Regions from separate parts of the Megasphaera stantonii genome, predicted to be linked through region 2. Evidence: riboswitches for the same ligand, from Rfam matches in the RefSeq annotation. Region 2 holds a riboswitch; the other holds the start of a gene.
What was found. Region 2 has a riboswitch for ZMP and ZTP ahead of DKB62_RS06780 (L-lactate MFS transporter). Riboswitches for the same ligand answer to the same signal wherever they lie in the genome.

Region 1: it holds a riboswitch for ZMP and ZTP, as region 2 does, so the genes downstream of both, DKB62_RS02590 (formate--tetrahydrofolate ligase) here and DKB62_RS06780 (L-lactate MFS transporter) in region 2, are expected to answer to the same signal.

What each region holds. Positions count from the first base shown of each region.
Region 1 is NZ_CP029462.1:525,643-529,853, reverse strand. Features, by position in the region: gene aspS (aspartate--tRNA ligase) at 1-1,201, shown strand, start outside; gene DKB62_RS02595 (histidine racemase CntK family protein) at 1,274-2,089, shown strand; ZMP/ZTP riboswitch at 2,261-2,340, shown strand; gene DKB62_RS02590 (formate--tetrahydrofolate ligase) at 2,390-4,069, shown strand; gene DKB62_RS02585 (cyclodeaminase/cyclohydrolase family protein) at 4,044-4,211, shown strand, end outside.
Region 2 is NZ_CP029462.1:1,448,818-1,453,028, reverse strand. Features, by position in the region: gene DKB62_RS06785 (AbgT family transporter) at 1-161, shown strand, start outside; gene DKB62_RS06780 (L-lactate MFS transporter) at 239-1,507, opposite strand; ZMP/ZTP riboswitch at 1,576-1,660, opposite strand; gene DKB62_RS06775 (D-alanyl-D-alanine carboxypeptidase family protein) at 1,712-2,728, opposite strand; gene rsmG (16S rRNA (guanine(527)-N(7))-methyltransferase RsmG) at 2,765-3,475, opposite strand; gene mnmG (tRNA uridine-5-carboxymethylaminomethyl(34) synthesis enzyme MnmG) at 3,468-4,211, opposite strand, start outside.

The DNA.
Region 1 (4,211 bases), 920 kb from region 2:
TGCATTGCCCCAGTCTCCGCAGATTTTCAAACAGCTGCTCATGATTTCCGGCATGGACCGCTACTATCAGATCGCCCGTTGCTTCCGCGATGAAGACCTGCGCGCCGATCGCCAGCCTGAATTCACTCAGCTGGACATGGAAATGTCCTTTATGGATCAGGAAGAAATCTTGACGCTCGTCGAAGAAATGGTTCACTATATCTTCAAGGAAACGCTGGGCCACGACGTAGAACTGCCGATTCACCGCATGACCTGGGACTACGCCATGGAAAACTACGGCTCTGATAAGCCGGACCTGCGCTTCGACATGAAGTTTACCGACATTACGGACCTCGTCCGCGATACGGAATTCAAAGTGTTCCGCTCCGTTGTCGACAACGGCGGCCAGGTCAAGGCCATCAACGTCAAGGGCGACGCCGGCATTCCGCGCCGCGAACTGGACAACCTCGTCGAATACGTATCCCGCTACGGCGCCAAGGGCCTGGCATGGATCTGCTTCATGGAAGACGGCACGCTGAAATCGCAGGTTAAGAAATTCCTCGGCGAAGATACGCTCAAAGCTATCGGCGAAAAGTGCGGCAGCGAAACGGGCGACTTGGTTCTCATGATTGCCGACAAACCGGCCGTCGTCGCAGCAGCTCTCGGCGAACTGCGTAAGGAAATGGCCCGCCGCATGAACATGATCGACGAAAGCAAATTCGCCTTCACCTGGGTTGTCGATTTCCCTATGTTCGAATACAGCGAAGAAGAAAAACGCTACGTCGCCATGCATCATCCGTTCACGGCTATCCGCGACGAAGACCTGGATAAATTGGAAACAGACCCGGCTCACGTCTATGCTAAGGCATACGACCTCGTTCTCAACGGCGTCGAACTGGGTGGCGGCTCCCTCCGTATTTACCAGCCTGATTTGCAGCAGCGCGTATTTAAGGCTATCGGCCTTACGCCGGAAGAAGCAGAACAGAAATTCGGCTTCCTGCTCCGGGCCTTCGAATACGGCGCTCCCCCTCACGGAGGCTTGGCCTTCGGCCTGGACCGCATGATCATGCTCATGCTCAAACGCAAGTCCATCCGCGACGTCATCGCCTTCCCGAAGACGCAGAACGCTATCGACCCCATGAGCGAAGCGCCGTCGGAAGTTACGAAAAAACAACTTCACGAGCTTCACATTCAGGTAGAAGAAGAACTCGTCAAGAAATAAAAGTCGCATTACAGAAAAAGGTATCGGCATGGCCGGTACCTTTTTTATCAGATAGAAAGGAAGTTGAGCAACGTGAAACTGCAATATGTAAAAGCAGATCCCAGCGGCAATACGACACTATTCGTACTGAGCGGCGTCGCGCCGGAACAGCGCAGCTCCTTGGCGGCAAAACTATTGAAAGACAAGGGGATTGATGCCGAGCAGGTCGCGTATTTATCTATGACAGAAGGCCAGCCGCTGCGCGTCGACATGATGGGCGGCGAATTCTGCGGCAATGCATCCCGCTCCGCCGCGGCCTACGCCTTGCAGCTCGCCGGCAGGGATAGCGGCGACTATGCCGTGTCCTGCTCGGGCTGCGAAGGCCTCCTCCAGGCCCAGGCAAAAAAATGTCCCGACGGAGCCTACGACGCGTATATCGAAATGCCCCTGCCCTTGTCTGTCGAAGCAGTTCTCCTCGACGTAGGCGGCATGCCGAGCCGCTTTTTCCGCGTCGAGCTGCCGGGCATCGTTCATTTCGTCCACTTTGCCTCTGAAACGGAAATGGAATACAAGGACATGTTTTGGACGGCATTGCAGGACTATGCGTCGGACGAACAGCTGGATGCATTCGGCCTCATTCTCTTTGACCCGGCCCATCTGCACATGGTCCCGGCCGTATACGTGACGGCGACGGACACGCTGTACTGGGAACAAAGCTGCGGCTCCGGCTCGGCGGCCGTAGCGGCGGCCTTGGCCTGCGTAGGCAAAAAGGACGTATCCTGCACGATTCAGCAGCCCGGCGGGGCGATTGCCATCGCTGCGACCGTAGAAGGCGAAGACAAGGAGCTGCGCAGCATTTTTATCGGCGGCCCCGTATCCTTCGGCGACGTACAGGAAATCGACATATAATCATACTGCTATGGCCTGTAAGCCGGTTCTCTGTGAACCGGCTTCTTTTCGTACTAGCTGACATGGGCCAGGTGATTTCCCCTTTTTTTGATTTTTGTGGAGCCAGGCTGTATCCAGCGGAGAAGGGGCAAATGTCATTGACAGTATACGGAGAATTCTTGTATAATAAGTCCATAATCATGTGACTGACGGAAGTGGAATCAACCACGGGGAGCATGATTGACGCGAAGCCGACCGTCTGGGCAACATTTCCAGAAGTGTCGGTATTTTTTTATGCTACGAACAGGAGTGACGCAAATCATGGCACAGGTATTAAGCGATATTGAAATTGCACAGCAGACCGCGCTGGAACCGATCGTAAAGATTGCGGAAAAAGTCGGATTAACTGACGATGATTTGGAATTATACGGTAAATATAAGGCAAAGATTTCCTTTGACGCTATCAAGCGCCTTTCGAAAAACGAAGACGGCAAGCTTGTCCTCGTCACGGCTATTACGCCGACGCCGGCCGGCGAAGGCAAGACGCTGACGACGATCGGCCTCGCCCAGGCGCTGAACTACATGGGGCATAAGGCCGTCGTCGCCCTTCGCGAACCTTCCCTTGGCCCCGTATTCGGCATTAAGGGCGGCGCTGCCGGCGGCGGCTACTCGCAGGTACTGCCGATGGAAGATATTAATCTCCATTTTACAGGCGACATGCACGCTATTACGGCGGCCAACAATCTTCTGGCCGCTGCCATCGACAACCACGTTCATCAGGGCAACGCCCTGCGCATCGACGTGCGCCGCGTCATCTGGAAGCGCGTCATGGACATGAACGACCGGGCCCTGCGCAACATCGTCGTCGGCATGGGCGGCAAGGTCTGCGGATTCCCGCGGGAAGACCACTTCATGATTACCGTTGCCTCGGAAATCATGGCGGCCCTGTGCCTGGCCAGCGACCTCATGGACTTGAAGAAGCGCATGGGTGACATCACCGTAGCTTATGACTTGGACGGCAACCTCGTGACGGCCCGCCAGCTCGGCGTCGAAGGCGCAATGGCTATCCTCATGAAGGACGCCATCAAGCCGAACCTCGTCCAGACGATCGAGCACACGCCGGCCCTCGTACACGGCGGCCCCTTCGCCAACATCGCTCATGGCTGCAACTCCGTCGTAGCTACGAAGCTGGCCCTCAAGATGGGCGATATCGCCGTTACGGAAGCTGGTTTCGGCGCAGACCTCGGCGCGGAAAAATTCATGGACATTAAGTGCCGGTTCGCCGGCATTAAACCGAATGCTGTCGTCGTCGTCGCAACAGCCCGGGCTCTTAAAATGCACGGCGGCGTAGACAAGAAGAACTTGCAGGAAGAAAATATCGAAGCCTTGAAGAAGGGCTTTGCCAATTTGGCTAAGCACGTGGAAAATATGCGTACCTACGACGTTCCCGTCGTCGTCGGCATCAATAAATTTGCTACCGATACGGATGCGGAAATCGCGACGCTCCGCCAGCTCTGCGCCGATTACGGCGTCGACGCAGCCCTCAATAACTGCTGGGCCGAAGGCGGCAAGGGCGGCGTAGAATTGGGAGAAAAGGTACTGCAGCTCATCGCCCAGCCGCAGACGCCGTACAAGCCGCTGTACGACGTAAACGACACCATCGCCCAGAAGATGGAAACGATCGTCAAAAAGATTTACGGCGGCGCAGGCGTCGTCTTTGAAAGCAAAGCGCAGAAACAGGTGGCCGAGCTGGAAAAATTCGGCCTCGACAAGATGCCTCTCTGCGTAGCGAAGACGCAGTATTCCTTGTCCGACGATCCGTCTCTCCTCGGCGCGCCGAAGGACTTCACCGTTACCGTCAAGGACGTGCGCGTCTGCACCGGTGCAGGCTTTATCGTCTGCCAGACCGGCGACATTATGACGATGCCGGGCTTGCCGAAGGTTCCTGCTGCTAATAGAATGGATATCGATGAAAATGGCGTTATCACAGGATTGTTCTAAGCCCGATTTCAGCCGCTTCCAGTCCATGCCCCTCGACGCCCTGCTGGAAGCGACGGCTTCTAAGGAGCCTGTTCCCGGCGGCGGCGGCATCGCGGCCATGACGGCGGCCTCGGCGGCGGCCCTCGTCGAGATGGTGGCAAAC
Region 2 (4,211 bases):
TGGAAATCATCCGCCGTTACAAAAAAGACAGCGGCATCGGCACCTATTTATCCCTCATGATGCCCTACGCCATGGCTTTCCTGGTCATGTGGTACGCCTTGTTCATCTTCTGGTATCTCACAGGCTGGCCCGTCGGCCCGGGTATTCCCCAGCGGTTATAAATTGAATCGTTGAATAGACAACAAAAAATCAGGATCTTCCACCATGAAGGAAGACCCTGATTTTTTATTACTGAAATCTATTTGACAGACGCTTTCCTTGCCGACCAATAGGCGTCCTGACCGGCGATGCCGTGGCGCGTCTTGTATTTCAGGACGGCCATAACCAGCAGGGACGTGACGAAGAGGGCCGAGAAGACCTGCAGGGTGAGGGAGTAGCTGTTCGTCGTCTCCTTGATCCACGACAGGAGCAGGGGGCCGGCCACGCCGGCGGCCCCCCAGGCTGTGAGGATGCGGCCGTGGATAGCGCTCAGGGCCTTGGTGCCGAACAGGTCGCTGAGGTAGGCCGGCATACAGGAAAAACCGCCGCCGTAGCAGGTAATGATGAGCAGCACGACGATTTGAAAGCTGAAAGCGTTCGTTTCCGTCGACAGCTTGAAGAAGGCCAGGGCCTCGATGAAGAAAAAGAGGACGTACGTATTAGCCCGGCCGATATAATCCGATACAGTCGCCCAGGCAATGCGGCCGGCGCCGTTCAAAAAGCCGATGAGGCCGACCATGGACGCGGCAGCCATGGGCGACATGCCGACGACTTCCTGGGCCATCGGCGAGGCGACGGCTAAGAGGGCGATGCCGCAGGTGATATTGACGAAAAAGAGCCACCAAATCGTATAGAGCTGCCAGGTCTTCATGGCCTCTTTCAAGGAAAACTGCGGCATGGCATCGGCATAAACCGGGCCGGATGGCTTCGCCAGCTCTGCATCGGGACGGGGTATTTCGTCGTCCTTCGGTGGCGCTAAGTACAGGGACGAAGCTGTCATGACGACGAGATACACTGCGCCCAGGATGAGGAAGTTTGTCGCCAAGCCAAAATTAGCGACGAGAAGCTGCATCGCCGGACCGGCGATCATGCTGGCAAAGCCGAAGCCCATGATGGCCAGGCCCGTGGCAAAGCCGCGGTTGTCAGGAAACCATTTGACCAAAGTCGAGACAGGCGTAATATATCCCGTCCCCAGGCCGATGCCGCCGATGACGCCGTAAAACAGATACAGCATCGGCAGGCTGCGGAACTCCATGGCCGCCGCCGTGCCGAACATAGCCGAAACGAAAAATAAAGTCGACACGAGGCCCGACTTGCGGGGGCCGGCCTTTTGGACGAAGCTGCCCAGGCATCCGGCAGATAAACCTAAAAATAAGATAGCCAGAGAAAAGGTCCACGTCGTCTGCTGCAGCGTAAAGCCCATCGATTCCATAATGGGCTTGGTCAATACGCTCCAAGCGTAGACGCTGCCGATGCAGATATGAATTCCCATGGCGGACAGGGCAATGAGCCAGCGATTTCTTTTCATGATATCGTCTCCTTTGACTTGTCCCACCGGGGCAATAAAAAGCCGGCCGGCTGGACAAAGAATAGATGTACTCTTGCCCAGACGGTCGGCGTGTATGTCACCGTGCAGTCCACGTGGTTATTCCACTTCATTCCGTCAGTCCTGCACTGTATAGGTACGTTGTTATGATATGATTATACGGATTTAGAGCATACCTGTCAAGAATTATGCAGATTTTTTCACAGCTGCCGCAGCCATGTCGGCCGTATCGGCGTCCGTTCCGTAAGCTGTTTCCTGCGCGGCTTGACCCTTAGCCTTGGCGTCTGCCGCAGCCTTGGCCTGCTCCATCTGCTGCCGGCCCAATTCGGTCAGCGTCTGACCTGCCGGGGCCTTGCGGATGATGTAGACGTTTTCCAGGGGCTTCAATACGGAAAAGCCGTATTTCATCAGGGCCTGGGCATCGCCGTAGCGGTCTTCCGAATTCATGATAGCCGCGATGACCGTCCGCCCGTTCTGAGTCGCCGAAACGACGAGGCACGGCCCGCCGGCATTCGTCGTGCCGGTTTTAATGCCGTTTGCTCCGGGGAACCCGCTAGTCAGGAATTCGTTCGTCGAAACGCAATGCTTATAGCTGCCGTCGACGTAGGGCATGTCAAAGGTACTGCGCTTGACGATATCCCGGAAGGCCGGCAGCTTCATGCCGTAAGCCCCAATTTTGGCCAGATCCCGGGCCGTCGAATAGTGATTGGCGTCAGGAAGGCCGTGGGGATTGACGAAATGCGTATGGGTCGCACCGAGAGCCGCCGCCTTCGCGTTCATTTTTGCGACGAAGGCATCTTCCGTCGGCTCAACCGTTTCCGCAATGGCCACGGCGGCATCGCAGCCCGACACGAGCATCATGCCCGTCAGGGCGTTGCGCAGGGTAATCTGGTCGCCCTGCTGCAGGCCGAGGACAGAGGCATCGCTTTCGACGCTCAGGGCCTTATCGGTAATGCGAATCGTCTTATCCATGATGCCTTGTCCGTTTTCCAAGGCGACGATACAGGTCATCATCTTCGTCGTACTGCCGGGATATCCTCTCAGGTCAGGCTGTTTGGCGTACAGCTCGTCGCCCGTATCGGCGTCCATGACGTAGGCGGCCTGAGCCGCTACTGCCGGCGATTCCGGATTTTCGGCGAAGGCTATGGAAGATAGGGCTACGCAGGCAGTCAGCGCAGCTAAGATTGTTTTCTTTAAAGACATGATACATGCCTCCCTTGAGCATAAACTTATAGATGATTACAACGGATTTTTAGCGGCCATTTTCGGCTTGCGCGGGTATTTGGCCGGACATTTCTTCGTCTTTTTGATATACAGGACGGCCCGCTTGTCATCCAGCCCCGGCAAATGGACGGGGCGGACTTCCGCCACCGCGCCGCCGAGGATGGACAGGGCCTTTTGGGCTTCGGCCAGCTCTTCCTCGTACTGGGCGCCTTTTAAGGAGATAAATACGCCCTGGCGAGCTGTATAGGGAAGGGCCCATTCGGCCAATATCTGCAGGCGGGCTACAGCCCGGCTGGTCACGATATCGAAGCGTTCCCTGTATTCCTCTTTGTGGGCCATTTCCTCGGCCCGGCCGTGCAGGAAGGAAGCCGTCAGGCCCAGCTCCGCCGTCACGCCCTGTAAAAACGTCAGCCGCTTCTGCAGGGAATCGAAAAAGGTCACCTTCAAATCGGGCCGGTAGATGAGCAGGGGCAGGCCGGGAAATCCGGCTCCCGTGCCGAGATCCAGGACGGAGGCCCCTTCGGGAAACCACGCCGCGTCGTAGCACGACAGGCTGTCTATCATGTGTTTTACGGCTACGTCGGCTGGCTCCGTAAGGGCCGTCAGGTTCATGACCTTATTCGTCTCGACCAGGCGCTCTGCAAACAAACAGAATCGGTCGATTTGCTCCGTCGTCAAAACCAGGCCGAAGTCCTTCGCCGCCGCGATGAGTTCATCTCTAAACATGTTTTTCCTCCCGCTGGCGCTGTTCTAACACGATGAGCAGGGCCGTAATATCCGCCGGCGATACGCCGGAAATGCGGCTGGCCTGCCCTAAGGAACGGGGCCGTATAGCGTCCAGCTTCTGCCGCGCTTCGCCCGACAGGGTATCGATGTCGGCGTATACGATATCTTCCGGCATCAGCTTCTGTTCCAGGCGGTTCATCTTTTCCACCTGTTCCAGCTGGCGGTTGATATAGCCTTCGTACTTGACCATGATTTCGATTTCCTCGCACACGTCGTCGGCCAGCTGCGGCAGGGGAAATACCTGGCTCAGCGTATGATAGGTCACTTCGTTGCGCCGCAGCAAATCGTAAGCCTTGAGGCCGGTGCGGACGGGAGCCGTGCCGATAGAAGCCAGCTTTTCCTGATTTTCCTTTGTCGGCGTGACGGGCAGGGCCTTCAGCGCCTCCAGTCCCGCTTCGACGGCTTCTTTCTTCTCTATAAAGGCGTCGTACCGTTCCTGCGTGACCAGGCCGATGTCGTAGCCCTTCTGGGTCAGGCGCAGGTCGGCGTTGTCCTGCCGCAGGATGAGTCGGTATTCCGAGCGGCTGGTCATCATGCGGTACGGTTCTTCCGTTCCCTTGGTGACCAAATCGTCGATGAGGACGCCGATGTAGGCTTCCGAGCGGGTGAGGATAAAAGGCTCCTTGCCCTGCACCTTACGGGCCGCGTTGATGCCGGCCATAAGGCCCTGGGCCGC